DNA from 3 places in the Exiguobacterium sp. S22-S28 genome. Region 2 is predicted to be linked to each of the others. Evidence: a T-box and tRNA genes for the amino acid it is inferred to sense, from the RefSeq annotation. Region 2 holds a T-box; the other regions hold tRNA genes.
The links. A T-box is a leader RNA that pairs with one kind of tRNA and senses whether it is charged. The one in region 2 lies ahead of argS (arginine--tRNA ligase), so its partner is inferred to be a tRNA-Arg.

Region 1 (10,620 bases), on a different contig from region 2:
GTTTGTGTTGCATCGAAGAGTGATCCGTAAGAGATACCAACGATGTCAGAAGAAACGATTTCGTCTTCAGTGTAACCGTAAGATTCGTTAGCTGCTGCTTTCATCGCTGCGTTAACTTCTTCAACTGTTACTTTTTTCTCAAGAACTGTTGTGAGCTCAGTGAGTGAACCTGTAGCGACTGGTACACGTTGTGCAGATCCGTCAAGTTTACCTTGAAGTTCTGGAAGTACGAGACCGATTGCTTTAGCAGCACCAGTTGAGTTAGGAACGATGTTAGCTGCCGCTGCACGTGCACGACGGAAGTCACCTTTAGGGTGTGGAGCGTCGAGTGTGTTTTGGTCGCCAGTGTAAGCGTGGATTGTTGTCATGAGACCTTCAACGATTCCGTACTGATCTTGAAGAACTTTAGCCATAGGCGCGAGACAGTTCGTAGTACATGAAGCACCAGAGATAACTGTTTCAGTTCCGTCAAGGATTTCGTGGTTCGTGTTGAAGACAACTGTTTTCATGTCGCCAGTAGCAGGTGCTGAGATAACGACTTTTTTAGCTCCAGCTTTCAAGTGAAGCTCAGCTTTTTCTTTGTCTGTGAAGAAACCAGTACATTCGAGAACGATGTCAACACCGAGCTCGCCCCATGGGAGTTCTTCTGGGTTGCGGTTAGCAAGTGTTTTGATTTCTTTACCGTTGACGAGGAAGTAACCATCGTGTACTTCAACTTCGCCGTCGAAACGACCTTGAGTCGTATCATATTTCAAGAGGTGTGCAAGCATTTTAGTGTCTGTAAGGTCATTGATTGCGACTACTTCGATTCCGTCAAACTGAAGAATTTGACGAAGTGCCAAACGTCCGATACGTCCAAATCCATTAATACCAACTTTTACTGCCATGATAATTTTCCTCCTTTTAATGTAAAGCGAGTTATCTATTATTCAAAAGGGGGCTACCCTTTCAAAATCGTTGTTGCTGCCCCTTCATCCGTAATGAGGATGATGTCCGGGGACTGTTTGACATACGCATTGATGGCTTCTGCTTTGGAATTTCCGCCCGCGACGACGATGACGTGTTCGACTTGTTTCAAGTCGTCGAGTTGAAGACCTACCGTCTTCACCCGGTGCACGATTTTTCCGTCCCGATCGAAGTAATATCCAAACGCTTCCGCGACTGCGTGCTCGGTTTCGAGCTGTTCCAGTAACTCCGTTGAAGCACGACGACGTTTTGCCATCGTTTTTGCCTCACCAATTCCATGTACCACGATTGACGCATCTCTAATCATTTGTAACACATTTTTTATGCTCGGCTCTTCCACCATCTTGACAAACGTTTCCTTACTGACCATGTCCGGGATGTGCAACAAGTGATAATCACTTTGTGCACGAGACGCCATCCGTGAGCAGACTGTGTTCGCTTGTAATTCCAGTGTTTCGCCTAAACCGCCACGTGCCGGTACAAAGGTCATCGGACGATTTTCCTTATCGGGCGACATCATCGCCGCGACGGAAGCCATCGTCGTTCCTCCCGTGACTGCAATCGTGTTGTGTACAGATGAAGAAAGTTCTCGTTTCAAACGTGCGACGGTCGCACGTCCCATATCGCGTTGTACCCAAAATGTCTGATCCGAGTCACCCGGTACGATGACGACATCCCGTACGCCTAGTTTTTCCTTCAAGGCTTTTGCCATATCGGAAATACCGGCCAGTTCTGCCATCACGCTGTGCATACTCCGTAAAACGGTCCGTCCTTCATCCGTTAAAGACATTCCCTGTGTCGCCACTTCGAGCAATCCCTGCTCTTTTAGGAAGTCCACTTCCCGGCGTAACACCCGTTCCGTCAAGCCAAGGCTTGTCGCAAGTGTCCGTCGGCCAATCGGCTGCATGAGCCGGACATAATGAAGTATGTCGTAACGTGTCTGCATTTCTTCGATCAGATCAGGCACGATTCGTTTTTGGATCTGTACTAACTGCCGAATCATGTATTCCCGCTCCTCTCAAGTTGCTGGACACTTTACGTCCCGCGTGTCGTATCTTGTCCCACTTGGTACACCCTCACTATAACAGCCTGCGTTCGAGGTTTCAAGCCTCGCCCTTTAACTTTTTTCAAGTAAGCGGTTTCTTAGTGTATCTGTCTCAAATTTGCCATAACTCCAAATTTCAGACTGATGCATGACGACTGGAATTTCATATAAAAACCGTAAGCTGAGCGCTGCATCTTCTTCAATGTTGATTTCTTCGAACGTCCAATCGGGAAATTCATCCAGTACGAAATCAAGTAAGACGGCGGCTTCCTCACATAGCGTACAACCCGGACGTGAATACAGTGTTAAGGTCTTGTGTTCTTTTGTTTGCATCAGTCTTTCGCCTCTCGTTGCTTCAAAATATCGGACCGGGTCAAGTCAAGACTCGCCCGGTACTTCGCGACCGTCCGTCGTGCGACACGGATGCCGTCCGCTTCCAGACGCTCTGTAATTTGCTGATCCGACAACGGTGTCACCGTTTCCCGAATCAGTTGCGCGATCCGGACCTTGATCAAAAAACTCGACGTCCCGTCCTTCGTGCGGGAGACAAAAAAGTTTTCGAGACCGAGTGTCCCGTGGATCGTCCGAACCGTTTTGTGCGCAATCGCCCGACCAACCGTCGACGGATGATGTCCGGTTTGTTCCGCGATTTCCTTTTTCGTGAGCGGTTCAAGATGAAGTTCGCCTTGAAACCATCTCGCCTGCCGTTTCATGATGGCATCTAAGATCGCCTGTAACGTGACACGTCGCCGTTCGTAGGCGTTTAAAAAAGGTTTTGCTTCTTCTAGATTCGTCCACGCTGCGTCGAGCGGTAAATCATACCACTCCACTTGAAGTTGACCTTCAATCATCCGAACTTCCGCTTCCGGCATCGTAACGGTATTCGTTTCCGGTAACAGCGGAGTCTTCGGCAACCGATTGATCTGTTGTTTGATGCGTCGCCGTTCTTCCTCATCGTCAATCCGGTCTAAGACGTGTTGAAGTGACAGGCCGTCCGCGAGTTCTCCCATTCGGTCCATCAGTTCGGTGTCTTCGAGCTCCATGGCATGCAACAGCCGACACTCCGTCTCCGAACGTGCCGCGATACCGGTCGGCTCGCATCGTTGAAGAAGTTGCCGGGCCTGCTTGATCAGCGTGGCTTCACTTTTTAAACTAGTGGCAAGTTGTGCATCCGTCGTTCTGAGTAATCCATCCGCATCTAAGTACATGATGAGTTGTTCCGCCATATATCTTATTTCCTGTCTGACCGATTCTAAACGTATTTGCTTCAGAAGATCGGCTTCAAACGACTCGATCCGGTCCGCCACCTGCTCAAGATCCGGATGAATCGTTTTTCTTCCATTATGTTTGTACGGCGTGGCGCGTCGAATGATTCGATAGAGATGTTCCTCAAGCTCCGTCCGTGATTCTTCAAGGACCGCCAGTTGAAACAAATGCGACGCTGACATGACGAGACGCTGTGTCTGTTCCTGCTTCTGTTCCATCCCTTCACCTTCCATCTCTCAGACTTAATCGGTACCTGTTCCTAGTATAATCGACCGGTGCGTTCTTATCCGGATTCAAGCCATCTGTAAAAAAACAAGAATTTTCACAATCTAGTATTGCTTTCCTGAAAAAATGTCGGTATACTATTAATTGTTCAGTAAAAACATGCACCCGTAGCTCAGGGGATAGAGCACTGGTTTCCGGTACCAGGTGTCGGGAGTTCAAATCTCTCCGGGTGTACCATACTTGAATCTACAGGCAATGCCGTTATCGGTGTTGCCTTTTTTCTATACTGATATGTTTAGTGACATCCGTTTCAGGAAAAATACATAAAACCTACAGCGTATCTTTTGACCAATATTGACCAAAGGATTATGATAAGGACAAGTCGAATATGAGTTACATACCAACCATAAGGAGGCAAAGACTATGTTAATTCCAACAGTCATCGAACAAACCAACCGCGGGGAACGTGCTTACGATATCTACTCGCGTTTACTGAAAGACCGCATCATCCTTCTCGGGAGCGCGATTGACGACAACGTCGCCAACTCAGTCGTTGCCCAGTTGCTGTTCCTAGCAGCGGAAGATCCAGATAAGGAAATTTCGCTTTACATCAACAGCCCGGGTGGTTCAATCACAGCGGGAATGGCGATTTACGATACGATGAACTTCATCAAACCACAAGTTTCAACGATTTGTATCGGAATGGCTGCTTCAATGGGTGCGTTCTTGCTTCAAGCCGGCGCTAAAGGAAAACGTTTTGCGCTTCCGAACGCTGAAATCATGATCCATCAACCACTCGGTGGTACACAAGGTCAAGCATCGGATATCAAAATCCATGCAGAACGCATCATCAAAATGCGTGAACACCTTAACAAAATCATGGCTGAAAACACAGGACAACCCCTTGAAGTCATCGAGCGTGATACAGAGCGCGATAACTTCATGTCTGCTCAAGCAGCAGCCGATTACGGTTTAATCGACCGTGTCATGGAACGTGCATAATTTTCATTCATCCGTCTTCGCTGATTGCGAAGGCGGTTTTTTTGTGCCGTCAAAAAAAGACCTCTGTCCCTTGCGTCTCTTCTCTCGAAACAGACGCGGACAGAGGTCCTGATTCATTAGTCGATCAAATCTGTGATATCAGAAACGATATCGTGGTTTTCGCGAATCAATGTGTAAATTCCGTTCGCATGCGGTGAAAGTTCTTCTTCCGCTTGTAACTGTTTCAAGAATAACGATGTTGCAAATGCGACGAGCGTACTTTTGGGTACACCAATCGTTTTTGCTTTTTTCGTCAAGACTTCATCAAACTTCGCGTCTACTGTCAGCGAAATACGTTTTTTCTCATTAGCCATTTCAAAAACTCCTTAATTCGAACATTTAGTTGCACCGACTATATATTATAGTAGACTATGCTTCATCTCGCAAGTGACTCCCTACAGAGCCCCCGTCATCGACTCTCCGTTACGGATTTTATCCGCGATTTGATCAATCTTGCGCAATCGATGATTGATCCCGGATTTTGAGATGGAACCACTTTCAACCATCTCACCTAACTCTTGTAATGTCACGTCTTGATGGGTCACACGCAAAACGGCGATTTCTTTCAGTTTGTCCGGCAAAACATCAAGTCCGACCGTTCGTTCAAGAAACTTGATGTTCTCGACCTGGCGCAGCGCGGCTCCGACCGTCTTGTTGAGATTCGCCGTCTCGCAGTTGACGAGTCGGTTGACCGAATTCCGCATATCTTTTAAAATCCGGACATCTTCGAACCGCAACATCGAGTATGTCGCTCCGACGAGTTTAAGAAAATCAGAAATCTTCTCACTCTCTTTAATGTAAAGAATATGCCCTTTTTTCCGCTCGATCGCTTTCGCATTTAAATCAAATTGATTCGTCAGGCTTCGTAATGCTGCATTGTGTTCTTCATACAGACTGAAGATTTCAAGATGATACGACGAAGTTGCCGGATTATTTAACGATCCGCCGGCTAAAAAGGCACCGCGCAGATAGGCGCGGGCACGGCGTTCATCGTGCAGAATCGAATCACTGATTGATCGGATCATCGTAAACCCTTCGCCTAAAATCCCGAGATCCTGCAGAATTTTATCCGCTTGTTGTTTGACACGGACGATGTAGACATTATTTTTCTTCAGGCGCATTTTCTTTCGGACCAATAAATCCAGATGGACCGCGTAAGCACGTTTGAGCAATGAGTAGATCCGGCGGGCAATCGACGCATTTTCCGTTGAGATATCAAGCGTCAATCCGCGTCCGAGACCAAACGAAATCGCTCCGTTCATGCGTGCTAAAGCAGCAAGCTCCGCCTTCATCTCATGATCGGTGATCGCGATCTGGGTTAGTTCTTTTTTGACTTCCGATGCAAAACTCACGTCAGTTCCTCCTCTCCTTCGAATTGACGGACTCGACGGATCGACAGCACCTTTCGCATGACCAAACTTGCCACCGCATCTGAATCGTGGCGGATGAAGTGATGGTTATAATCGACGATATCGTCCGCGAGCACTTCAATTCCTGCTTCTTCAAAACTTGATTCATCATATGTCACGATGTCGGCATGATCCTTTTGATACTTACGGAGATAGCTGACATCGATTGATTCGTTATTAACGATGATCGTATCAATCACGCCTTTGCCGAGGAATCGTTCGAGGACATTCAAGTGATCGTTTGCTGTGAACGCCGTCGTTTCTCCCGGTTGGGTCATGACATTGCAAATATAGACGACCGGTGCCAGAGCTTGTTTGATTGCATCCCGGATTTCTTCGATTAAGACGTTCGGAATGATACTCGTATAAAGACTGCCCGGTCCAAGGACGATGACATCGGCGTCGAGAATCGCTTGAATCGCTTCCGGAACCGGACGGACGTTTTCTTCTTCGAGGAAAATCCGCTCGATGACTTTGCCGACTTTCGGAATCAGGGACTCGCCTTTAACGATCGATCCGTCCTCAAACTCGGCACATAACGTAATCGTCCGCTCCGTCGCCGGATAGACTTTCCCTTCCGCATTCAAGAGCTGTCCCATGACACCAATCGCTTCGACGAACGAACCGTTACAAAGCTGGGTCGCAGCCGTCAGCATCAAGTTACCGAGCGAGTGACCATGCAACCCTTCTCCCGTCTCAAACCGGTACTGCATGATCCGGTCCATCAACGTCTCGGACTTCGAGAGCGAGACGATGACGTTTCGGATATCGCCCGGCGGCAACATATTGAATTCCGTCCGCAGACGACCCGAACTGCCCCCGTCGTCGGCGACCGTAACGATGGCCGTGATATCAAGCGGATAGTGTTTGAGTCCGCGCAAAAGAGTCGATAGGCCCGTTCCTCCGCCGATGGCGACGACTTTTCGTTCCCATTTCATCACTTTTCCTCCTTCGCATGGACATAATCCCGGTGGTTCGTCACGACATGGTATTGGTTCTTGAACTCTTTGCTGATCGCTTCCGCAAATGTAATCGAACGGTGTTTTCCGCCTGTACAGCCAAGCGCAATGACGAGTTGCGATTTTCCTTCCCGCTCATACTGCGGAATCAGGAATTCGAGCAGATCGACGAGCTTTTTGTAAAACAGCTTCGCTTCCGGCCATTGCATGACATATGACGAGACTTCGAGATCAAGTCCGGTCTTCGGACGAAGTTCCGGAATGTAAAACGGATTTGGCAGGAAACGCAGGTCAAACACAAGATCTGCATCGAGCGGCAGACCATGCTTAAATCCAAACGACATCACGTTGACGGTGAACGGAATCCGTTCGCCGGCCGTAAACTCTTTTAAAATCCGTTCTTTTAAGACGAGCGGCTTGATATCACTCGTATCCATCAACAACTGGGCTTTATCACGGAATCCTTCGAGCAATGTCCGTTCCCGCTCAATTCCGATCAGCGGTGACGCCGTCGGAGCAAGCGGGTGCGAACGGCGGGATTCTTTGTACCGGCGGACAAGCACTTCGTTACGGGCATCGAGATACAGCATCCGAATTTGCAGATTTGTCTTCTTCAGGTCTTCATAAACGACAAAAAAACTGTCAATGAAATCACGAGCTCGTGTATCGATGGCGACGGCGATTTTCGGACGCACCTGCCCAATCACTTCAATCAATTGTGGCAGCAGCGTCGGCGGTAAATTGTCGACACAAAAATAACCTAAGTCTTCAAAGCTATTCATCGCGACCGTTTTTCCGGCGCCGCTCATTCCTGTAATGATGACCAGTTGCGGTTGATTCTGTTCCATCTCTTCGCCCTCCAGACAACAGTTCCGTGTGTATTTTTCACTCTCGTTTCAGTATAACATAAAAAAAGAGCCAGCTTGATGGAAGTGCCTCCAACCAAGCTGGTTCCCAAATTAGACTTGTGATGATGCTTGCAGTTCTTCGAGCAAGGCTTCGATGTAGTGTTGCGCGTTTTGTGCCGCAATCGAACCATCGTTTGTTGCTGTGACGACTTGACGAAGTGTTTTCTCACGAACGTCTCCGGCTGCAAAAATGCCTTTGATGTTCGTTTCCATGCCTTCATTCGTCACGACGTATCCTTGATCGTTTAAGATACCGAGATCTTGAACATAACCTGTGATCGGGTTCATCCCGATGTAGATGAAGACACCATCAATTGGATATGTCGTCGTTGCTGCTGTTTTCGTATTGATCAATTCGATACCGCCGACTTTACCGTTCTCTTCATTGATCTGTTTAACCGTATGGTTCCAGATGAAGTCGATTTTCGGGTTGTCGAATGCTCGTTTTTGGAGAATTTTTTGTGCGCGTAATTCTTCGCGACGGTGAACAATCGTGACTTTTTTCGCGAATCGTGTCAGGTAGACCCCTTCTTCGACCGCTGAGTCGCCGCCGCCGATGACGAACAATTCTTTTTCTTTAAAGAAGGCGCCGTCACAGACCGCACAGTACGATACACCACGTCCGCCGAGTTCTTCTTCGCCCGGAACGCCGATTTTCTTATACTGTGCACCCGAAGCGATGATGATCGCACGTGCGTAATAATCTTTGTTGTGTGCGTGGATCGTTTTGTAAGCAGGACCGTCTTCGATGCTGCGGACGTCACCGTACGCATATTCCGCTCCGAATGCTTTGGAGTGATCAAACATCTTTTGTGAAAGATCCGGTCCGAGAATGCTGTCATATCCCGGATAGTTTTCGATGTCTTCCGTGTTGGCCATCTGGCCGCCCGGAATACCGCGTTCGATCATTAAAGTTGAAAGATTGGCACGTGATGCGTAAAGTGCTGCTGTCATACCGGCAGGACCCGCACCAATAATGATGACGTCATATATTTTCTGTTCTGTTTCTGTCATGATTCCACCCCATCTGTATTTTCGTTGTAACTTGAGTATAGGTGAGAATCGTACAAACGTCTAACACTTTGCACGAGCCGGGTTTAAAAGGCGCTGATAGGCACGGATCGTCGCTGCGACTTCGTCAAACGAAACGTCGACCAATCCGGCACACTCTTCAATCAACATCCCTTCACGGACATCGTGAAACAGGTAAATCAATGCCGCAGCCGACCGTTCAATCGAGTCAAACGTCTCTCCACTGAGGACAAGCCGGGCGAAGCGTTCATAAAAATCACCTTCAAGACTCATCCGTTCCTCATCGGATACATACCGTTCCGCAAGACGAATCGTCATCAAAGCACGGTGAATCCGCGCATCGACAATCTCGTGCTCCCCGTTCATTTCGTGGAGAATTTGATCCGTCAATGCCAACACGTCCGGTTGATCCGTTACTTCCGGCATCATTGACAACGCCAGTCGTGCTTCGCCGTCATTCAGTTTCCCGAGTAACAGCGCTGTAAAAATCCGCGAGACATCATCTTCCGTTTTTAAGGCTTGGATCAATGCGGAACGAAACTGAAGGTTATGACGGATGTCGTACGCTTCCTGCTCTTCCCGCATACCCTGTGCTTCTTTCGATTGAAGGAAGGCAGCAGCTTCTTCGACGTGTCCCGTCTTGAACGCTGAAATCGACAACCAGTGGCCAAATAACGGATCTCCCCGGTAGCCGCGGCGTTCCAGTAATTTCAGCTCTTCATACGCCAAATCATGGCGACCGATGATGGCAAGCGTCGAAGCCACCTTATACCGTGTCTCAAGGTTCACGGAGCGGACGTGCTCGAGTTTTTTCGATAAAAGATGTGCTTCTTCATCTTGTCCCATCTCATGCAGCAGCACGAGCGTATTACAAAGAGCATGTAAGTTACCCGGATTACCGTCAAGCACCTGTTCAAGTGATGCGAAAGCACGGTCGTTTTCACCGAGATAAAACTCGACAATCGCAAGGTTGTTATATGCCGGCCAAAACGTCGGATACTCGACAATCAACGATTCGAGTGTCTCTTGTGCCGCAAATAACATGCCTTTATCGATTTGACGTTGTGCCTGAGCATGTAACCGAATCAGTTCATCCTCATCGTCGTCTTCCATCTCTTGTTCGAGATCAATCAGTTCCACGAGTGCGGCCGATGCCTCTGCGTGTTTTCCATTTGGTGCACTGGATAAATAGTCAAGCGCATATTGTTTTGCCTCTTCATATAAGGAAACGTGCGCGTAATTGTTCGCTAAATAAAACAATGATTCGGTATTTGACTGGTCGAGCGTCCGTACTTGTTTTAAGACGTCATTGGCGTGGTTGATCTCGCCTGTCTCAAACAAAACACGGGCGTAACGCAAAAGATAACGGACATCATTCGGTTGAAGCGCCGTTGCTTCGTCGAGATGATAGACCGCTTCTTCCAGTCGCCCTTCCCGGTGCGCCTTCCGTCCGCGGAAATAAAAAAGTTCCGCTTGGCGCGTTGTGATCGCAAAGGGGTCTGCTTTGTATTCGGTTAATTCCATCATGATTCAAGCCCCCATAAATCTAAATCTGGTTTCGTAGTTGCAGAGACAAGAATAACCTATCTCGGAAAGCGTTGCAACAGAAAAAAACGCCGGGGTTTACCCCCAACGTTTCGCATAAATCGATTCCAGTTCTTTGAAATTCTCCAAGCATTTTTGTACGAAAGCATCCGTCTCCGGATTTTGACGATTCAAGCGGTCGACCTCTTTCGTATACGCTCCCCGCAGACTGTCCGCATAGGTCG
Region 2 (10,620 bases):
TGGATTTTCGTCAATTGGAATATTTTACGGAAGTCGCCCGCTTCAAAAGCTTCACCCGGGCTGCCGATCATCTCCATGTCACGCAACCGACACTCAGTAAAATGGTCCGTCATTTGGAGGAAGAACTTGAGATCGAACTATTTGATCGAAGCAAACGGCAGATCGTCTTAACGGATGCCGGTGAAACATTGCTTGCAGAAGGCGAAAAAATATTAAATCAACTTGCCGATCTGCCGTCTCATCTCTACGACGTCATGCATTTGACGAAGGGAACGATCCGAATCGGTATCCCACCTCTGATTGGTTCCTTGTTTTTCCCGCGTCTGCTTCGTCTGTTCCGTGAACGGTACCCGATGATTACGATGGAAATCACGGAAGCCGGTGGGCACGCACTTGAAAAGGCTGTCGTTGCCGGCGAAGTTGATTTGATTGCGACGGTCTTTCCGGCCGATGAACATTTAACGGTTTATCCTTTCATTGAAGAAGAATTACATCTGTTTTTACCGGAACATCATCCGTTCGCTGACCGGTCTTCAATTGCCTTGGAAGAAGTCGCTGACCTGCCTTTTGTTCTTTTTAATGAAACCTTCTCACTTCATGACGTCGTGTTACAAGCCTGTGGAACAGCCGGTTTCCAACCGACCGTCACCCATGTCAGTTCACAGTGGGACTTTCTATGTTTACTGGTCGCTGAAGGTAATGCCGTAACCGTTCTTCCGCGTTCTTTGGCCCAACAGATGACCATCAAAGGTGTTAAGACGATACCGCTCGACACCCGGGTGCCTTGGAAACTCGGTGTCGCCGTACCAACCGGACGTTATCAGTCTTACGTAACACGCGAGTGGATCCGATTCGTCCAAGAGATCTATTCTAAAAATGAATAACAAGTATAAAAACCATGTATTTGTAGCATGATTATTCTTCCTTTAAGATAAATTGTATCGTTCATAACAGAAAGGAAGTTATTACTCATGGCTACACACCTAAACAATCGACACGAAGTTGGACTTAAAAAATTAAACGAGTTCACAGATGTCAATTCGGCACAGTCGACTCACGAAAAAATCGCTGAATCATTAAAAGACATTGCACCCGCCGTCGGTGAATGGATCACGGATTTTGCTTACGGTGAAGTTTACAGCCGGAACGGACTTGTTAACCGCGACCGGGCGATCGTCACGATTGCTTCCCTTGTCACGCAAGGAACTGAACCGCAGCTTGCCCTTCATATCAATACCGGATTAACGGCTGGATTAACAGGCAACGAGATCGTTGAAGCCATCATGCACCTCGTTCCCTACACAGGATTCCCACGTGTCCTGAATGCACTCGAAGTCGCCAAAGTCGTTTTTGCCGAACGTGGCGTTATCGTTGATCCGGCTTAATTAAAAGAGGATGAGCCGCATGCGACGCAGGGTATACTCTTAGTACAAGGGAGCGATGCCATATGCAGTATGCACTCATCACGGATTTGCACAGTTCATTGTCCGATACCCGAGCTGTCCTAAAAGACATTCAGACGACCGCGCCACAAGCGGTCGTTTTTTCACTCGGTGATGTCCATGAGTGCCATGTCGGTAAAAAACGGGCAAAACGATATGTATTTGAAGAAATCGAACATGTCGTGACACTTGATCCGGATTTTTTGAAGCTGGTTTTTTTTGAAACCTTACTCGGAAATCAGGAAGAGCGGTTGTTTTCCTTGATTCCGGTCGGAGTGTCGCGTGTTCTCGACCAACTCCGCTTATCCGCTCGGACAAAACAACTGGCGTCTGCACGCTTCATCCACGGCGACCAATTGAAGTGGAGTTACGACTTAACGCCCGACACATCCGAGTATTCGGACCGGCTGTTGTTTTTTGGACACAGTCATGTTCGGGGATTGTTCAAAGATGGAAAACGATTGGTCGTCCATCCCGGTATCCCGATTTCAATCAAGCGTGGACGTTACGCGATCAACGTCGGACCCGTTCTCGTCGAACGTGAGTGGATGCTCTATGATACGACTGCCGAGACGATCACTTTCCATCGGGTCCGCTAACTAAACAACCCCCCGCCTCCATTCACTGTACCGTGAGGAGACGGGGGGTTCTGCGTTTTCGTATGTTTTTACAAGTAACGGACGAGTGACGCACGGACTAAATCGACTTGTGTGAACTCCGTTTTATCCGCAAACTGATTCACGACACGACGGACTTCACCTTGGCGACGGACGAAGCTTGTCGGCACCGGTGTTTTCCGGACGAGTTGCTCATACAACGTCGTCAATTGATGATCATCGATGACCGTCGTCATTTGATCGAGGAATAACAAGATATGCAGGCGGTTCAAGTAATCCCACGGCTTATCTTCCGAGCGGAACTCATTTCGTGCCAACCATTTCTTCAGACCAATCGCATCGATTTGGTTTAATGTTTCTTTTGTGCGTGGTGCTTTCCAAAGTGCCAACAGCTCACCTAATTTTTTACGTGTCTGTTTTTTCACCATAAAGAATTCGAAATTTCCTTTTGTTTCGAGTGCATCACCGCTGATCGGCGCAATTTGATCCGCTCCGGGTGCTGTAACGAAATCCAATACGAAATCGACCGATTCTCCCGGAAGCCATGCTGCGACTTTCCCGTGGAAGTCTGCAAGGAAGGCAACTGATGCTGACAAATCTTCCTCGTTCATTTGTGTAGAAGCGTGTTGCAACCGTTCCATTGTCTCTTTGTTCATATAATAACCCCATCTTTAATCTGATTTACTTACATTACATTTCTTCTGGAGCACCGACACCAAGCAGGCGTAATCCTTCCGTCAATACAATCGTAACCGATTTTACGAGTGCAAGGCGAGATTGTTTTTCTGCGTCGTCTTCTAAAACACGGACTTGTCCGTAATATTTGTTGAAACTTTGTGCTAAGTCCAGCACGTACCGGCTGATGATCGAAGGCTCGCGGCGTGTAAACGCACGGTCAATCACGGTCGAGAATTGATTCAGCATCGACACGACGCCCCATGAGTAATCGTCCGCACTTCCGGCAAACGCTGAACCGTCGTATTCACCTTTACGCAATAATGAATTTGCCCGTGCATTCGTATATTGGACGTACGGACCCGTTTCTCCTTCAAACTTCAGCATTTGTTCGAGATCAAATTCAATGTTGTTCATCCGCTCATTTTTCAAATCATGGAAGATGACTGCACCGACACCGACTTCACGTGCCGTCTGCTCCGCATTCGCCAGGTTAGGATTTTTCTCGGCAATGTTCTGTTTTGCAACATTGATCGCATCTTGAAGGACTTCTTCTAAGAGAACGATCCGGCCTTTACGTGTCGACATCTTTTTGCCGTCTTTCATGATCAGACCAAACGGTACATGGTGCATACCGTCGACATTTTCAAAGCCAAGTTTTTTCAAGACCGCAAACAATTGCTTGAAGTGCAACGCTTGTTCACCGCCGACAACATAAAAGGCTTGCTCGAAACCGTATGTCTCAAGACGATACACGGCAGCCGCCAAATCACGTGTCGCATACAACGTCGCTCCGTCTTTTTTCTTGATCAAGGCAGGAGGCATTCCTTCTGCTTCGAGATCGACGACCATCGCACCTTCCGACTCGACCAGCAACTCTTTTTCTTCGAGCAGATCGATGACGTGTTGCATCTTGTCATTGTAGAATGCTTCCCCGTTCAAGCTGTCGAAGCTGACACCCAGCATTTCATACACACGGTTGAATTCAACGAGCGATACTTCGCGGAACCATGTCCAAAGTGCCGTCGCCTGCTCGTCACCCTGTTCCAGTTTTTTGAACCAAGCACGACCTTCATCTTCCAAGCCCGGGTTTTCTTCCGCCTCTTCATGGAAACGAACGTACAGTTTGAGTAATTCTTTGATCGGCTCAGCACGGACATCTTCTTCCTTGCCCCACATGTTGTAAGCAACCATCAACTTGCCGAACTGTGTACCCCAGTCTCCGAGATGATTGATGCCGACGACTTCGTAACCTTTTTTCCGTGAAATCTGGTTCAATGCGTTTCCGATAACCGTTGAACGGAGGTGACCCATCGAAAACGGCTTCGCGATGTTCGGTGATGAGAAGTCGGTGACGATCGTTTTTCCGGTCGGCTCACTTGAGCCGTATGCCTGTTGTTCGTCTAACACACGTTTGATGATCTCACGCGAAACGACTTCCCGGTTTAAGAAGACGTTAACATACGGTCCAGCCGCCTGAACGTTTGAAAAAAGTGGATTATCGATTTTTTCAGCCAGTTCCGTCGCAATCATCATCGGTGCTTTCCGGAATGCTTTCGCGAGTTGGAAACAAGGGAAGGCTAAATCTCCGTGGTCCTCATGTTTCGGTTGTTCGATCAGTTGTTCAATCTCTTGCTGCGACAAAGCATCACCGATCACACCGTGCAATACTTCCGCATATTGTTGCTTATAACTCATATTATTCCCTCCAACAGTTTATTTTTTCCAATAAAAAACGCCCTTTGCGCAACGCGCAAAGAGACGGAATGACCGCGGTACCACTCTTCTTGGTGTCGACGGTTCGACACCCACTTTAACTGGGGATAACGGGGGACCCCCGGCTACGCCTGATCAGGTTGATTCGGATAGCATCTCGGAAGTGCGTTTCACGGTTTTTCAATCTATTCAGGCTTCCACCATTCCCTGATTCGCTGGTCGATCAAATGATCCCGTTACTTTCTTCGTCATTGATTGTTTGATATCTTCCACATTATACGCAATCTGCTTCATTCTCTCAACCTTATTTTTTTGTCAATCGCTCATCATAATTTCCACAAAACGGGTATAAGTTAGGGAAGGACTGTTAAAGGAGGGGACGCATTATGGTCTACTATCAAAAAGTGGCACGGACGAGTTGGCTTGTGTTGTGTCTCGTTGCCGGTCTGTTCACCTTTGCTTTACTCGCACGTCCGACTCTGATCGACTTTCCACTTTCATTTGGTAATGCCATCTATCTTCTGGCACTCATCATTTTATTCCAATTCGATAACGTTCGTCGTGGCGGGATCTATTATACGTTTCAAGAAGGCATCATCTTGTTTATCTTTCTCAACTACGGTTTGTTGCCGTCGATTCTGCTCAGTCAAATCGGCATCATCATCTTTCAAATTTTTTCTCATAAAAAAGAAATCCGCCTCAAACGATTTTTATACTTGTATCCGATCAACGTCTTATTTGATTTATTTTATCTCGCCTGTCCCTCACTCGTTTACTTGGCGCTCGGTGGACCCATCGGTACCGGATTCACGTACTCGGAAGCGATCATTCCTTTTTTAGGATATTTGACGGCGGTCATGCTCGTCTCTTACGTGCAGTGCCGTTTCGTCAATCGTGTCTTGTATCTGAAATACGATTGGATCCGTCTTGTCCGCCTTCAGACACTGGTTTACGGGACGAGTATGCTGTGTGCGTTTCTCGGCATCTGGTTTTATGATGAGAATCCGCTCATCGCCGCTTCCGTCTCGGCCCTGATCTTACTTTTGTTCAAACGGTTGCTTCAACAACGGGGCGTGACGATTGAAGCCAATGAAAATGCCAAACGGTTTGATGATGCGAAAGAACACCTCTTGATCTCACGTTTCGAACGCGAGACGATCGACTCGTTATTGATTGATTTGCCCCACCTGATTGACTTCTCGGAAGGCTGGATTTCGATTCAACAGCAACGGAAACAACTCATCTATAATATTCGGACGAAGACGGTCATCGATGTCCTACCCTTGTTTCATTCATTATCCGCTGAGCAACTTCAGACGCCCATCCTCCACGGTCTCCGGTTTGATTGGGGGAAAGACATTCAAATCGATTTACCGGTCGATCGGCATTCGATGCTCGCCATTCCCTCGATCACGAATGAAGACGTCGATGTATCGATTGTGCTGTTCCATCAAACAGCTGATGCCTACGATGAGGCAAAGGCGGATGAGTTGTCACGTTTACTCCGGATTTTTTGCCGTTCGTTGCATCGTTCCCAGGAAACGCATCAACTCTATGCCGAAAGTCGAACCGATGCGTTGACGGAACTGTCCAATAGCCGTGCTTTTTATGAAGAAGGAGCCTATCAATTCAACTCCGACCGTTATCCGTTGTCGATCGTCCTGTTCGATATCGATCATTTTAAGCATGTCAATGACACGTATGGTCATAAAGTCGGCGATCTCGTCCTTCGTGAACTCGGACGCCGTATCCGGTCCTTGCAGCAAACACGGCAAGATGTGTTTGCCGCCCGTTACGGTGGAGAGGAGTTTGTCCTCTTGCTCCGCCAGTGTCCGCAGAACCAAGCGATTGATTTCGCAGAGACGATTCGTCATGCTGTTTTGGACCGCCCTTTTTTGGTCGACGGACACCGCTTATCGATCACAATCAGTCTCGGTGTCGATACCGTCGAACATCCGGGTGAACGGACCTTTGAAGAGTCGCTTCGTCAAGCCGATCATGCCCTTTATGTCGGCGGCAAACATAACGGTCGAAACTGTACCGCCCATTACGCTAACCTTTGAAAGGTCGTGACTACTTTGTCCATTATTGAAATCGAACACATCATCCCGATGCTGAAATCACCTCGGACCATCCGGATTTACCGCCCGACGGAACTGTCAGCCGAAGAAGCACTTCCTGTCATCTATATGCACGACGGGCAAAATGTGTTCAGCGGCGAAACCGCGTCCTTCGGAAAAGGCTGGGAAGTCCATCATGCGTTACATGCGGTCAAGTTGCATGCGATGATTGTCGCCATCGACAGTCCGGACGACGGAATGGATCGATATGACGAATATGCTCCTTGGACGGATGAAGCTCTGCTCATGCGCACTGCCTATCCTTCCCACCGGACAACGATTGGTGGAAACGGCAAGCTGTATATGGACTGGATCGTCCACGAATTAAAACCGCACATCGATACACATTACGCGACGATCCCGACCGACACGACCATGATCGGGAGTTCGATGGGCGGCGTGATTTCACTTTATGGATTGTTCGCCTATCCTGAAATCATCACACGCGTCGCCGCCTTGTCGACCGCCGGCTGGGCCAACTTCTCCTCCTTACTGGAGTTCATCGAACGTAGTCCCCGTCTATCAGAACAGCATCGTTGCTACATGGATGTCGGCACAAAAGAAGTCAGTGGACCGATGACCGAAAATGATTATTTGCACACGAATGATGTGCTCGCCAAAGCGGTACAGAAAAAAGTCGACAGCGCGACCTATACTGTCATTCCAAACGCCGTTCACCACGAAACGGAATGGGCCAAACGGATGCCGGATATTCTCCGTTTCTTGTTTTCGTCCTAAAAAACAGGCTGACCGCATTCCCCGTGAGGATGCCGTCAGCCTGTTTTGATTGGTTGTGTTTACTTGACGAGTGCTTCCGCCTGTTCTTTAACATAACGATTCCGCGGATGCTCACGGCATTCGTCTGAACAAGACCGCATCACTTTCGGTTCGCAGTCCTCGCAACAGAAGTGTTGACGATTACATTCCGGGTTCGCACAATTCACATAACGTGTCTCGTCTTTCCCGCAGTAGTAACAGGTCGAGACGACGGTCGGGTTGACTTCATTGACAGGTACTTGTACACGTTCATCAAACACATACAATTCGCCTTCCCAATCTTCTCCACGCGTCGCTTCATCTTTTCCATACATGACGACGCCGCCCTTAAGGTGGAAGATATCATCACTGTTTTGACGTTTCCGGAAGTAGGCCGTGAATTTTTCACAGCGGACACCGCCCGTACAATACGTCAGGACTTTTTTCCCTTCAAACAGGTGCTCATTTTCATCGAGCCATTGTGGGAATTCCCGTGATGCGTCCACGTCGACTTTGACGGCATTTTTAAAATGACCGAGATCGTATTCATAGTTGTTCCGGACATCTAAGATGACGACATCTTCATTTTGCATCATGTTTTTCCACTCAGCCGGTTCGAGATAGGCTGCATGTTCTTCCGGCACGTTGAATTCATCTTCAAAACGCCATGTCACGAGCTCACTCTTGTAACGGACAAAGATTTTTTTGAAGGCATGCTCGTCGACCTCATCGATTTTGAACTCGATGTCACTAAACCGTGGATCGGCAAGCAAGTCTTGCATGTACTGTTCTGTCTGGTCGACCGTTCCGGACAACGTTCCGTTGATTCCTTCCGGTGCAATCAAGATTCTTCCTTTGATGCCGAGCTCTTTGCAATACGCAAGGTGCTCCTTTGTTACTTGTTCCGCATTGTCGATTGGAACATACTTATAAAATAATAGTACGCGATAAGGTTTCATAATCCTCATTGGCCCCCATGTCAGTTTTTTGCAGTAAAACGAACGTTGGCGAACGAAGCGTCATAGCTATTAGCTAGCTGGGAACGCCTGCAAAACGCACCCATTTAAGTATGATACCAACTTCGTTTGAATTGTACAATTGCTATGTTACGGATCACGATTACATAATGTCTCTCCCTTTCTGACGACGAAAGAGTTAAAATAGAAGATAGCAGTTTATTTTGTAAGGAGGATTTCGAATGCTCCAAACCGTCCGTCAATGGATTGAACAAATGATTACGTTTCTTCAGGATCTTCCGGGTGGTGCTTCGACCGGATTGATTGCTCCTTTTTTGGAATCACTTTTTCCGTTCCTCCCACTTGTTCTCATCATTTCCGCTAACGCAGCGACCTATGGTTTTTGGATGGGTGTGTTAGTCTCGTGGGTCGGAAGTATGCTTGGTTCACTTGTCGTTTTCGCTTGTATTCGTTATTTATTTCGCCGCCCCGTCACACGGTGGCTTGAACAACATAAAGGCGCACAACAATGGATTGAACGGGTTCGCCATATGAGTCCGATTTCGCTCGGCTTCTTTTTCTCACTTCCGTTCATGCCGGCATTCATCATTACATCCATTTCGGCGATGATTCAGCTGTCACTTCGGACATATTTGATTGCTGCCGGAGCCGGTCGATTGATTGTCGTCATCATCTTTTCCTTAATCGGTAAAGAATGGTCGACTTTTTTGGAACGACCGATTCGACTTGTCTTTCTGTTCCTGATTTTACTCGCCATCTGGGGAGTCAGCCGTGGAGTGGAAGAAATCATTAAACGGCGTGCCCTTTCCCGTCGTTCAAAAGTGCTCCGCGAGATTGAACAAGACATCGAACACAATAATAAATAACTTATCCGCCAAAGCGACAGACCTCTTTCATCCATCAAGAGATCTGTCGCTTTTTGATTTCTTCTTTTTTTGTCAGATTTTCGAGTCCTTTTAGACACAGGACTTTTGAATCATTTTCGCAACTGACTATTATATGAAAATATCGTTCACACTTTGTTCAACATTGAAAACGCTTACATTAAATTGGTAAGACCAATACTAGTATAATTTCAGATTTTACCTTCATTAAATTAGGATAGATTTTCCAACAACAGTGTCTCTATAATGAATTTAAATTCATTTTTGAAGGAGGCGTCCCTATGCACCAAGTATCGGAATCGACGAAGACGGAGACGACACGCTCCGCGCAGACAATCGTCGAAAGTGCTTCATTTAAACAACTGATGCATGAAAAAAACACCTTTATCCTCCCGGCGATCCTGTTTTGTCTTATCTTTTATTTCGCCCTTCCCATCATGACAAGCTATTTTACATTTTTAAATCAACCATTGATTGGAGATATCACGGGTGCTTGGTTATTTGCTTTCCTTCAATTCATCATGACATGGACGTTCTGTACCCTCTATAACAAAAAAGCCCGTTCGTTTGATCGTTTGGTCGAACAGATCAAGGAGGAGTCACGATGAATTATACAGCTGTCGCTCTGTTTGCGGCGATTGTGGGGTTGACACTCGTCATTACATATTTTGCTGCCCGTAAGACCAAAACAGCCAATGATTTTTACACAGCGGACGGCGGGCTGACCGGAGCCCAAAACGGAATGGCCATCGCTGGTGATTATATGTCGGCTGCTTCCTTTTTAGGAATTGCCGGCATGATTGCCTTAGCCGGATTTGATGGATTTTTTTATTCGATTGGTTTCCTCGTCGCTTATCTCGTGGTGCTGTATCTCGTCGCAGAACCGTTGCGAAATTTAGGGAAATACACAATGGCGGATATGATTGCTGCTCGCTTTAACGCTTCAAAAGTTCGTGGTGTCGCCGCGATGAATTCGATTGTCATCTCGATTTTTTATATGATCGCCCAGCTCGTCGGAGCCGGTGCCTTGATTGAACTGTTGCTAGGTATCCCGTATACAACGAGTGTCATCATCGTCGGTATCCTGATGACGGTCTACGTTGTCTTCGGTGGCATGACCGCAACGTCATGGGTGCAAATTATCAAAGCCGTACTCTTGATGGCCGGAACAGCCGTCATTTCCTTTATGGTATTTGCGAAGTTTGATTTTTCAATCATGAAGATGTTTTCCGAAGTCAAACAAGCAACACCACTCGGCGATTCGTTCTTAAATCCAGGGAATAAGTTTAAGCTGCCGCTCGATACGATTTCCTTGAACTTGGCGCTTGTCCTTGGAACAGCCGGACTGCCGCATATCTTAATTCGTTTTTTTACCGTCAAGGATGCACCAACTGCCCGTAAATCCGTTGTGTATGCGACATGGATCATCGGTG
Region 3 (10,620 bases), on a different contig from region 2:
TGGCCTTGAAGTCGACTTGTTCGGTTGGTTTGCTTATTTTGCTTTTGCGTTGTCAACGAGAACGTCGATTGCTTTACGGAACTGAAGATCACCTTTAAGTGTATCAAGTCCGCCTTGTGGAGCAAGCATCGTTTCGAGTTGGTCAGCAGGAATGTTGTAGAGTTCAGACATCGATTGAAGTTCAGCTTGCGCTTCTTCTTCTGTTACTTCGATTTTTTCGTCTGCAACGATTTGTTTAAGAACAAGACGCGCTTTAACACGCTCTTCTGCTTGTTCTTTCATTTCAGTGCGCATTGCCTCTTCAGTCGTTCCAGTTAACTGGAAGTACATGTTAAGGTCAATTCCTTGTGACTGAATACGTTGTGTGAATTCTTGGACCATACGCTCCACTTCGTTTTCAACCATAACTTCTGGAAGATCCACTGTCGCGTTTTTCGTCGCTGCTTCAACCAACTCATCACGCATAGAAGAATCAGCTTCTTGTTTACGTGTGTTTTCAAGACGTGTACGGATTTTTGTTTTCAACTCGTCAAGAGAAGAAACTTCTTCGTCCATTTCTTTAGCAAACTCATCCGTCAATTCAGGAAGTTCCTGAGCTTTGACTTCGTGGATTGTTACTTTGAATACGACTGGTTTTCCAGCGAGTGATGCTTCATGGTACTCTTCTGGGAATGTTACGTCGATGTCTTTTTGTTCGCCTGATTTAAGACCAACCATCTGCTCTTCAAATCCTGGGATGAAGTTTCCAGAACCGATGACGAGTGAATAGTTTTCTGCAGTACCACCGTCGAATTGGTTTTCACCATCGAAACCTGCGAAGTCGAATACGACTGTATCGCCATTTTCGATCGCGCCGTCTTCTTTAACGACGAGCTCTGCACCGCGTTCTTGCATTGTTTTGAGTTCAGCATCGACATCTTCGTCTGTAACGTCTGTTTCGACTGCTGTATACTCAAGACCTTTGTACTCACCGAGTGTTGCGTCCGGCTCAATCACGAATGTGATTTTGAACTCAACTGGTTTTCCTTTTTCGAGTGTTTCGACGTCGATGTTATCAAGCGCGATTGGCTCGATTCCTGATTCGACGACAGCACCTTCGATTGTGTCTTGATACAAGATATCAAGTGCATCTTGATAAAGTGCTTCTTCGCCGTACATTTTGTTAAACATTGCGCGTGGCATTTTTCCTTTACGGAAACCTGGTGTGTTCAATGTCTTAACGACTTTTTTGAACGCTTGGTCTACCGCTTTATCAAATGCTTCAGCAGGCGCTTCATACGTGAGAACGCCGAGGCTACCTGATTGTTTTTCCCATTTTGCAGTCATGCTGAGTCCCTCCAAAAATGTCAATTAGCGTACATGTGTGTACAACAAGTCACATTATAGCACAATCTTTCTGAGGATTACCACTGTTGAACGAGGCAATCGCCTTCAATTACTGAAGGAGTGCTTGTTCGTACAGTTTTCCTTCCGGCAGCACCAAATGGACAGCACGATAAATCTTTTGCGCCTGTTCACTTAAAGATTCCGGCGGTACGACAGATGAAAAGTCGAAATCCGCCAATTCTTCGACGGCATGCAGCCACTCATCGGCCGATTCATCCTGTTCCACCGTCTCCTCCAAGTAAACGATTTGATACCACGTCATGATCAAAAGCGCCTTAAACGGATCCATTCGCTTCAAGTCGAACGCGCTGTCGGCAAATCGGTGTAGTTGTGTTGCCTGCTTTGCCAGATACAACTCAAGCTGTTCCGGACGATGAAATAAAACATGAACATCCAGCGACTGGATCGACACATCGATTGGAAAGACGTGCGCCGAATCCGTCAGTTGAGGAAGTAATCGGTGAATGACAAGAGCACTTGGATTCCTCACATCCCGGCCCGTCAAGTAATCGTTGACGATGTAGTGCATTAATATAGGATGTACCCGCAAGTCCGTTTGTGCCAAGAATCGAAATTGTTCGTTCAGCGTTCCGGTGCGGTAAAGTTCGATCCACTCCTGCTCCGTAAGTGTTGCTGCAGGTTTTTCTTCCCATTGTAAATATGACGCATCATCCGTGTGCTGGGCATTACGCGTTGTACGTGAGCGTGATACGGTCACTTCTTCTAACTTTAAAGCTAACCCGTATGGCAAATAAGGGGATGCTGTTCGCAGAGCAAGATCAAATGCATACCGTTCTCCCTTTTCATACATAAAAATCGCCAATACCTGCTCGACGCCATCCAATCCAAGAAAAGGGTCAACGATGCTTGAATAGACTTCGATTCCGTCTTCCCTTGCTAAAAAAGCACCTTGGATCGTATAGAGAAGATATAAGATATCATCTTCCGACGTCATGGTTTGAAGCTGGTTTAGGAGAACATTTAATTCTGCCTGACTCAATGCGGCAAGACGTTTTTGTTCATCCATTAACGGTTGTTCCATCCAACGTGACTGTCCCACGATCATTCCACCTTTTTCCTGTCTGACGTTCTTATTTCGTGAACGGATCAAGCAAAGACGTCCAGTTTGTAATCGCTTCTTGCAACTGGCCTGCCTGCTCGATGCCCATCTTGTTCAGTGTATCTAACGAGACATCGGCTTCTAGTAAACGCGTAATGTCTTCGGATTGATTGACGTATTGTTCGAGTTTTTCACTGAGATTCTTCAATTCTGCCGGCGGACTCTCTAAACTCGCCAGACGCTCATCAATTTGATTTAATTCTTCATTCAACTGCTGAACGGTTCCATCAGTTTGAAGTTTTTCGATTTGCTGATCGAGTGCTTGCTCCGGATTCGCTGAATCACGTGCTTCCGTGGCCGCTTGATCCAGTTTTGCCGATAATTCAGATGTCACTTTTGAAGTATCTTGGGCGATGTCCTGCAGCTGACCTGCATAATCGACACTATTTTTCACATCCGTCACTTGCTGTTTCGCATTATCCACAGTATCCGTAACCTCGCTACATCCCGCTAAAGCAACGGTCAGCAACAGGATTCCACTCATTCGTTTCATCATCTTCATCATCCCTTTCAAGTTCATGATACCTTAAGTATACCTGAATAAAAGGATAAAAAAAAGAGACCTTCCTCATAAGGAAAGTCTCTATTTTAATTATAGTGTCCCAAGAGGGATTCGAACCCCCGACCGACGCCTTAGAAGGGCGTTGCTCTATCCAGCTGAGCTATTGAGACGTGTCAACACGAATAAACTATACTAAAACAATTCTTTCGTGTCAATCACATTAGTAAAAACTATTTTTTAAAGTGTTCCGTCAAGATGTAAGGCATTGATCGTCTCACCGGTCAAATCATAAAAATCGACTGTGAACTGTCCGTCCTCTAACGTTAAGACGGCATACGTCTTTTCCGGACGGTGACGGGGCATCCGGATTGATCCCGGATTGATGAATAATTTCCCGTCACGCTGTTCTGCCTTCGCGACATGGGAATGACCGTATAAAACGATTGCGGCATTTTTTTGATCGGCATGATGAATCAACTGATCGAGACTGTATTTAACATCTTGTCGGTGACCGTGCACACATAAAATCCGAAATGTTCCAAACTCTTCCATCACTTCGTCCGAAAAATCATTTCCGTAGTCACAGTTCCCTTTGACAACACGATAGGGATATAATGATTCCGCACTTCCTGTCAATTGAGAGTCGCCGCAGTGAAAAGCGATATCGACATCCTGATGGCGATTAAAAATCGTCAGCAACTCTTGATCAAGTCCATGGCTATCACTTACGATTAATGCTTTCATCTCTGATCACTCTCCTAAAAAAGTAGTCAATGCCAATTCAAGTTTTCGTAATGCCTGTCCCCGATGACTGATGGACGCTTTTTCACTTTTCGTTAACTCAGCTGCCGTCTGATTCAAGGACGGGATGATAAACAACGGATCGTAACCAAAGCCGTTTGTTCCCTGCCGTTCAAAACCGATTGCCCCTTCCATCGTTCCGCGTACGGTTAACGTTTCACCGGACGGTTTCGCAAGAGACAAGGCGCAGACAAAACGGGCAGTCCGTTTTTCTGTGGGTACGCCGGCCAGTTTTTCCAGCAACAATGCGTTATTCGCTTCGTCTGATTTTTCCTCACCTGCAAATCGGGCGGAGTAGACACCCGGTGCTCCGTCCAAAGCATCTACTTCAAGACCGGAGTCATCCGACAGCACGGCATGACCAAAATAAGCTGCCGCCTCTCTTGATTTCAATTCGGCATTTTCTTCAAATGTCGAACCGGTCTCATCCGTCTCCGGAGCCGTTTCGTAGTCGAGTAAGGATTCGACATCATATCCGAGTCGTCCAAGCATCTCCTTGAATTCGTTTACTTTACCAGGATTTCTAGTCGCGACGATAATTTTCATCGGTGCTCCACCTCTTCTCCGACATACCACCATGAAGCGCCAAGTGCCTGCTCGGCCTCATGAAGGAGTTCTTCAATACCCTTTTCCCCAAGTTCGAGCATATCGAGCATTTCAAGACGAGAAAACGTCGCTTCTTCACCCGTTGCCTGAAGTTCAACAATTTTACCGGACGATGTCATGACAAGATTCAAATCGACGTCTGCCGCAGCATCTTCTTCATAACAAAGATCAAGCAACAAATCCGTCCCGACTTTACCGACCGAAACTGCCGCGATGCCTTCCTTGATTGGTGTATCCGTTAACTTCCCGCTTTGAATCAGTCCGTCGACTGCTAAGACGAGTGCTAAAAAACCACCCGTGATTGCAGCCGTTCGTGTCCCGCCATCCGCCTGCAACACGTCGCAGTCAATCCAGACCGTCCGTTCGCCCAACTTTTCCAAGTTGACGACCGATCGTAATGCCCGACTGATCAGACGCTGAATCTCCATCGTCCGTCCGGTTTGTTTTCCGCGGACCGCTTCCCGACCTGTCCGTTGCGCCGTTGCGCGTGGCAGCATCGCGTACTCCGCATTAATCCATCCTTGACGTTTCCCGCGTAAAAACGGCGGAACTTTTTCTTCAACCGTCGCCGTACAAAGGACACGGGTATCGCCAATTGAGATCAGGACGGACCCTTCCGCATGTTTATTAACTTCCGTTTCAAAGCGGATCGTCCGCATCTCAGACGGTTTTCTTTGATCTAGACGCATTTTTCTTCCTCCGTTCCTAACACTAACCTTTTCGCCTGAACAGATTGATTTAACCAGTCACTGGCGATCCGTTCAAAAGATCGCGTATCACCAGTCGCATGGTAGACATGCTCCGGGACATTATCAAGATCTGCTGTAATTCCGTTGTAATCGAGCAAGGCACTGACTTCGAGTGCCGTCTCATCTCCGGAAGAAATCAGTTGGACATCGGGTCCAATGACTCGTCCAATCACTTCCGCAAGCAACGGATAATGAGTACATCCTAAAATTAAGGTATCCATATCATAGTCCAGCAATGGCTTCAGCGTGTTGACAACGACACGCTCGACGTATGAACCACTCGTCTGTGATGATTCGACAAGCGGAACGAACGGCGGACAGGCAAGGGATTCAACGACGACCTGCCCTTCGACGTGACGCAAAGCTTTTTCATACGAATTACTTTCAATCGTCATTTTCGTACCGATGACACCGATTCGTTTCGACCGTGTGACTTTAACTGCAGCACGAGCTCCCGGATCGATGACACCGATGATTGGGATCGATAATTTTTGACGCGCTTCCTTTAAGACGACTGCCGTTGCCGTATTACAGGCGATGACAATCAATTTCACATCCTGCGCGACCAAATAATCAATCATTTCCCAAGTGAATTGACGAATTTCTTCTTCCGGTCGTGGCCCGTACGGACAACGTAACGTATCCCCGACATATATGATTTGTTCATGGGGCAGCTGACGCATCAATTCGCGTGCGACGGTTAATCCACCTACCCCAGAATCCAATACTCCAATTGATCTGTTCACGATTACCCCTCACTTTCCTCTCATCTCATATGGTAACAAAAAAGGACGACGGTGCAAGACCGGCGTCCAAGAATGTACGATAAAGGATTACTGAGCAAGACCTTCGCTTGTCAGCATATCTGAAAGAGTCGTGATTGCTTCAGAAGCATCGTCACCGTTTGCAACGATTTTGATGTCTGAATCTTTTGCGATTCCGAGTGAAAGAACACCCATGATCGACTTGAGGTTAACAGTCTTTCCGTTGTATTCCAAGTTGATGTCTGATTGGAATTTAGAAGCTGTGTTGACGAGTTGTGTTGCCGGACGAGCATGAATGCCTGAATCCGCGATGACTTTGAATGTTTTTTCCATGATTAAGAAATCTCCCTCCACTAATAACGTACTAGTGAGTCGTTTTCGAATATGTGAACTCATTATCAAATGATAACGGATTCGAATCGATTCTGCAAGGAATTTTTATACGCTTCATTCCAAGCAAACGCATTCCCGGAACGATCAATTTGGACCATCGAGGTCCGACCGGTGAACATCAATTCCTCGTTTTCACTAAATGCCGCATAGTGAACATCACAGGAAGCTGTTCCCACTTGAACCGGGTACGCATAGACCGCAAGACGGGCTCGTGGATAGACTTGTCGGATGTAATTGCATTGGGCATCCGCGACGACGACAATCCCGTCATCGGCAAGTGAATACCCTGTCTCTTCGAGCATCAATGTCCGGACATCCTCGAAATAGACGAACGGGACACGATTGTTCATATGTCCGTACGCATCGGTTTCCGCAAATCGAACGGCGACATCGAGTCGTGTGCCGTGTTTCATCTGTTCCAACCATTGATCGAGATCATTAATATAACTAGGTACACGCACGAAATTTCCTCCTCTGAAAATATAAAAAGAAGGAGCAAGGCCCCTTCTTTAATTTTACGATTTCCTATTGATTAACTACTGACTGCTTCTCCCGTACGTCCTTCGTCACTGCCGAAGAACTTCTTGAATGAGTGGAGTGTCGTTTGACGGTTCATTGCTGCGATCGATGTCGTCAATGGAATCCCTTTCGGACACACTTCGACACAGTTTTGCGCGTTCCCGCACTGCATGATTCCACCGTCTTCCATCAATGCTTCAAGACGATCTTCTTTGTGGAACGCACCTGTTGGATGCGAGTTAAAGAGACGGACTTGTGAAATGGATGCCGGTCCGATGAAGTTCGACCGGTCATTGACGTTTGGACATGCTTCGAGACAAACACCACATGTCATACATTTCGATAGTTCGTATGCCCATTGGCGTTTGTTTTCCGGCATACGGGGTCCTGGACCTAAGTCATACGTTCCGTCAATCGGTACCCAAGCTTTGACTTTTTTCAAAGCATCAAACATCCGTTGACGGTCGACTTGAAGGTCACGGACGATTGGGAACGTCTGCATCGGTTGAAGACGAATCGGTTGCTCCAGCTTATCAACAAGCGCCGTACAGGATTGACGGGGCGTTCCGTTGATGACCATTGAACACGCGCCGCAAACTTCTTCGAGACATCCCATGTCCCAGTTGATTGGCGTCGTTTTTTCTCCGGCCGCGTTGACCGGATTCCGGCGAATCTCCATTAAAGCTGAAATGACGTTCATATTGGGACGGTAAGGTACTTCAAACGCTTCATCATATGCTTTCCCGTCCGGTCCGTCCTGACGTTGGACGATGAATTGAACTGGTTTCTGGTTCGTTTTCTGTTCGAGTGGTGTCGCCATTATGCTTTCACCTCTTTCTTCGACTTCTTGCTGTAGTCGCGTTTACGCGGTGGAATCAGTGATGTATCGACTTCTTCATAATAAATTTCCGGATGACCGTCCGTATAGCGGGCCATCGTTGTTTTCAAGAAACGCTCGTCATCACGCTCCGGGAAGTCCGGTTTATAATGAGCCCCACGACTCTCGTCCCGTTTTAAGGCTCCGAGCGTAATGGCTTCCGCGAGATCCAGCATATGATCGAGTTGACGAATAAATGATGCGCCTTGGTTGCTCCAACGTGCTGTATCCGTCGCTGAAATCCGCGTGAATCGATCACGCAGTTCATGGATTTTCTCAAGCGTTTGCTCGAGTTTGTCATTGTAACGAACGACCGTGACGTTATCCGTCATGACTTCCCCGAGTTCACGGTGGATTTGGTACGCATTTTCCGTACCTTCCATTGCAAGAATATCGTTGAAACGGTTAATTTCTGCAATCTTATGCGCTTCCACGACCTCTTCCGGCATTTCATGGACAGATTGATCGAGATCGTTCATATAAGCAATTGCGGCTGGTCCCGCAACCATTCCGCCATATACGGCGGACAATAACGAGTTGGCTCCGAGACGGTTTCCACCGTGCATCGAGTAATCACATTCGCCGGAAGCGAACAATCCTGGAATGTTCGTCATCTGATCGTAGTCGACCCATAATCCACCCATTGAGTAATGAACTGCCGGGAAGATTTTCATCGGAACTTTCCGCGGATCATCCCCGACGAATTTTTCATAGATTTCAAGAATCCCGCCGAGTTTGACGTCGAGTTCTTTTGCGTCCTTATGCGACAGATCGAGATAAACCATGTTTTCCCCGTTGACGCCGAGCTTCTGATTAACACAAACATCAAAAATTTCGCGCGTCGCGATATCACGCGGTACAAGATTTCCGTATGCCGGGTACTTTTCTTCAAGGAAATACCATGGTTTTCCGTCTTTATATGTCCAGACACGACCACCTTCACCACGCGCTGATTCGCTCATGAGACGAAGTTTGTCGTCCCCTGGAATCGCTGTCGGGTGGATTTGGATGAACTCCCCGTTCGCATAGACAGCACCTTGACGGTAAACCGCTGCTGCCGCCTGTCCTGTATTGATGACCGAGTTCGTCGATTTTCCGAAGATGACACCCGGTCCACCTGTTGCTAAAATTACTGAGTCAGCTGCGAACGCTTCGATTTCCATCGAACGCAGATTCTGACATACCGCACCACGACAAATACCTTCTTCATCAATGATTGCACGAAGGAATTCCCATCCTTCATACTTTTCTACCAAACCTTGCGCTTCAAACTTACGGACTTGTTCGTCAAGAGCGTACAACAATTGTTGCCCTGTCGTAGCACCGGCATATGCTGTCCGGTGGTGTAACGTTCCGCCGAAACGGCGGAAATCGAGTAACCCTTCCGGTGTCCGGTTGAACATGACGCCCATCCGGTCAAACATGTGGATGATTTTTGGTGCTGCTTCCGTCATCTTTTGGACCGGTGGTTGGTTGGCTAAGAAATCGCCCCCGTATACCGTATCGTCCAAATGTTGGTAAGGTGAATCACCTTCCCCTTTCGTGTTGACGGCCCCGTTAATCCCACCCTGTGCACAAACGGAGTGTGAACGTTTAACCGGCACGAGTGAAAACAGTTTAACCGGTACGCCTTGCTCTGCTGCTTTTATCGTAGCCATCAAACCGGCGAGTCCTCCACCGATGATGACAAGATTTTTATTCGCCATGTTGTTAGTTCCCCTTTCCTTACAACACGCCTGCAAACGTTAAGATCGAGCGTACGCCTACAAACGATAATCCGATGAATACGAGGGCTGCCACATACGACATCGCTTTTTGGGAAGCGGGTGATTGTGTGATTCCCCATGTGATACAGAACGTCCAAAGTCCGTTCGCCAGGTGGAACGTCGTTGCCAAAATCCCGACGATGTAAAACGCCAGCATGAATCCGTTATCGACGATATTTTGCATCATACTCGCGTCGACTGCCGTTCCCATTGCTGCCGCAATCCGAGTTTCCCAAACGTGCCATGTAATGAACACAACAAGGAAAATACCCGAGAAGCGTTGTAACACATACATCCAGTTCCGGAAGTATGTATAGCGACCTGTGTTCGCGGAACCTGTAAACGCGATGTAAACACCGTAGACACCGTGTAGGATGATTGGAATGAAGATGACAAACACTTCCAAGAACAACCGATACGGAACGCTCCCCACGACTTCCGCAGCCTTATTAAAGTCTTCCTCCCCACGTACGATGAAATAGTTCGTCGTAAAATGAGAAAGTAAGAATAACCCGATTGGAATGACGCCGAGCAGTGAGTGTATTTTACGCCCCACGAAATCACGATGATTCGCCATCCAAATCCCCCCTTTTGTTTGCCAATCAAACGTTGGCGCATTTTGGTAGAAAAGCGCTTTCATAAGGAAATTCGTCTTTTCATTCCTTATTCTACTCCTGTGCATTTTATAAGACAACCCGAGGTGTTGCATTTATCTGCAAATAACTGCAAATTTTTTTAGGAAAACAATGACCCGTCGGAATTACCCCGCTATAATAGTTTCAGAGATAGGAGTGATTGTTGATGGATTCAGTACCAAACACCTTCGGAATCGAATTAATCCGCGACTATGTGTTGACAGATTTATTAGGAACAGATTACCGCCACGTCATTTATTGGGCGGGAAAGCGATTGGCACGTGACTTCCCTGTCTTAAGCATCGAAGAAGTAACACCATTTTTTCAAGAAGCCGGATGGGGACATCTCGAACTGCAAAAACAAAAAGGAACATCGGCCACATTTTTGTTAACGCCGCCGGAATCGATCCGAACGGAACGTCCGACAGGTTACTTTCAACTCGAAGCCGGATTTTTAGCCGAGCAATTTTCCAAAATGAACGGTTGTGTGGCGGAAGGTTAT

Region 1: it has a tRNA-Arg gene. The T-box ahead of argS (arginine--tRNA ligase) is inferred to sense a tRNA for this amino acid. The anticodon was not compared.
Region 3: it has a tRNA-Arg gene. The T-box ahead of argS (arginine--tRNA ligase) is inferred to sense a tRNA for this amino acid. The anticodon was not compared.

The regions. Positions count from the first base shown of each region.
Region 1 is NZ_JBHFFC010000030.1:116,685-127,304, forward strand. It holds gene gap (type I glyceraldehyde-3-phosphate dehydrogenase) at 1-887, opposite strand, end outside; gene ACHA8N_RS13505 (sugar-binding transcriptional regulator) at 941-1,969, opposite strand; gene ACHA8N_RS13510 (glutaredoxin family protein) at 2,084-2,344, opposite strand; gene ACHA8N_RS13515 (RNA polymerase factor sigma-54) at 2,344-3,495, opposite strand; tRNA gene ACHA8N_RS13520 (tRNA-Arg) at 3,664-3,739, shown strand; partial or broken gene clpP (ATP-dependent Clp endopeptidase proteolytic subunit ClpP) at 3,917-4,504, shown strand; gene ACHA8N_RS13530 (hypothetical protein) at 4,621-4,857, opposite strand; gene whiA (DNA-binding protein WhiA) at 4,939-5,895, opposite strand; gene ACHA8N_RS13540 (gluconeogenesis factor YvcK family protein) at 5,892-6,890, opposite strand; gene rapZ (RNase adapter RapZ) at 6,890-7,759, opposite strand; gene trxB (thioredoxin-disulfide reductase) at 7,871-8,833, opposite strand; gene ACHA8N_RS13555 (tetratricopeptide repeat protein) at 8,894-10,378, opposite strand; gene kapB (sporulation phosphorelay system protein KapB) at 10,475-10,620, opposite strand, start outside.
Region 2 is NZ_JBHFFC010000031.1:54,722-65,341, forward strand. It holds gene ACHA8N_RS14745 (LysR family transcriptional regulator) at 1-884, shown strand, start outside; gene ACHA8N_RS14750 (carboxymuconolactone decarboxylase family protein) at 972-1,385, shown strand; gene ACHA8N_RS14755 (metallophosphoesterase family protein) at 1,448-2,041, shown strand; gene ACHA8N_RS14760 (hypothetical protein) at 2,110-2,715, opposite strand; gene argS (arginine--tRNA ligase) at 2,750-4,432, opposite strand; T-box leader at 4,489-4,711, opposite strand; gene ACHA8N_RS14770 (GGDEF domain-containing protein) at 4,837-6,513, shown strand; gene ACHA8N_RS14775 (alpha/beta hydrolase) at 6,520-7,308, shown strand; gene trhO (oxygen-dependent tRNA uridine(34) hydroxylase TrhO) at 7,368-8,285, opposite strand; gene ACHA8N_RS14785 (TVP38/TMEM64 family protein) at 8,525-9,169, shown strand; gene ACHA8N_RS14790 (DUF485 domain-containing protein) at 9,469-9,795, shown strand; partial or broken gene ACHA8N_RS14795 (solute symporter family protein) at 9,792-10,620, shown strand, end outside.
Region 3 is NZ_JBHFFC010000029.1:99,778-110,397, reverse strand. It holds gene tig (trigger factor) at 34-1,326, opposite strand; gene ACHA8N_RS12310 (hypothetical protein) at 1,436-2,452, opposite strand; gene ACHA8N_RS12305 (hypothetical protein) at 2,478-3,002, opposite strand; tRNA gene ACHA8N_RS12300 (tRNA-Arg) at 3,105-3,178, opposite strand; gene ACHA8N_RS12295 (metallophosphoesterase family protein) at 3,246-3,752, opposite strand; gene ACHA8N_RS12290 (XTP/dITP diphosphatase) at 3,759-4,355, opposite strand; gene rph (ribonuclease PH) at 4,352-5,104, opposite strand; gene racE (glutamate racemase) at 5,095-5,910, opposite strand; gene ACHA8N_RS12275 (phosphocarrier protein HPr) at 5,998-6,261, opposite strand; gene ACHA8N_RS12270 (acyl-CoA thioesterase) at 6,327-6,782, opposite strand; gene sdhB (succinate dehydrogenase iron-sulfur subunit) at 6,854-7,660, opposite strand; gene sdhA (succinate dehydrogenase flavoprotein subunit) at 7,660-9,423, opposite strand; gene ACHA8N_RS12255 (succinate dehydrogenase cytochrome b558 subunit) at 9,443-10,060, opposite strand; gene ACHA8N_RS12250 (YslB family protein) at 10,285-10,620, shown strand, end outside.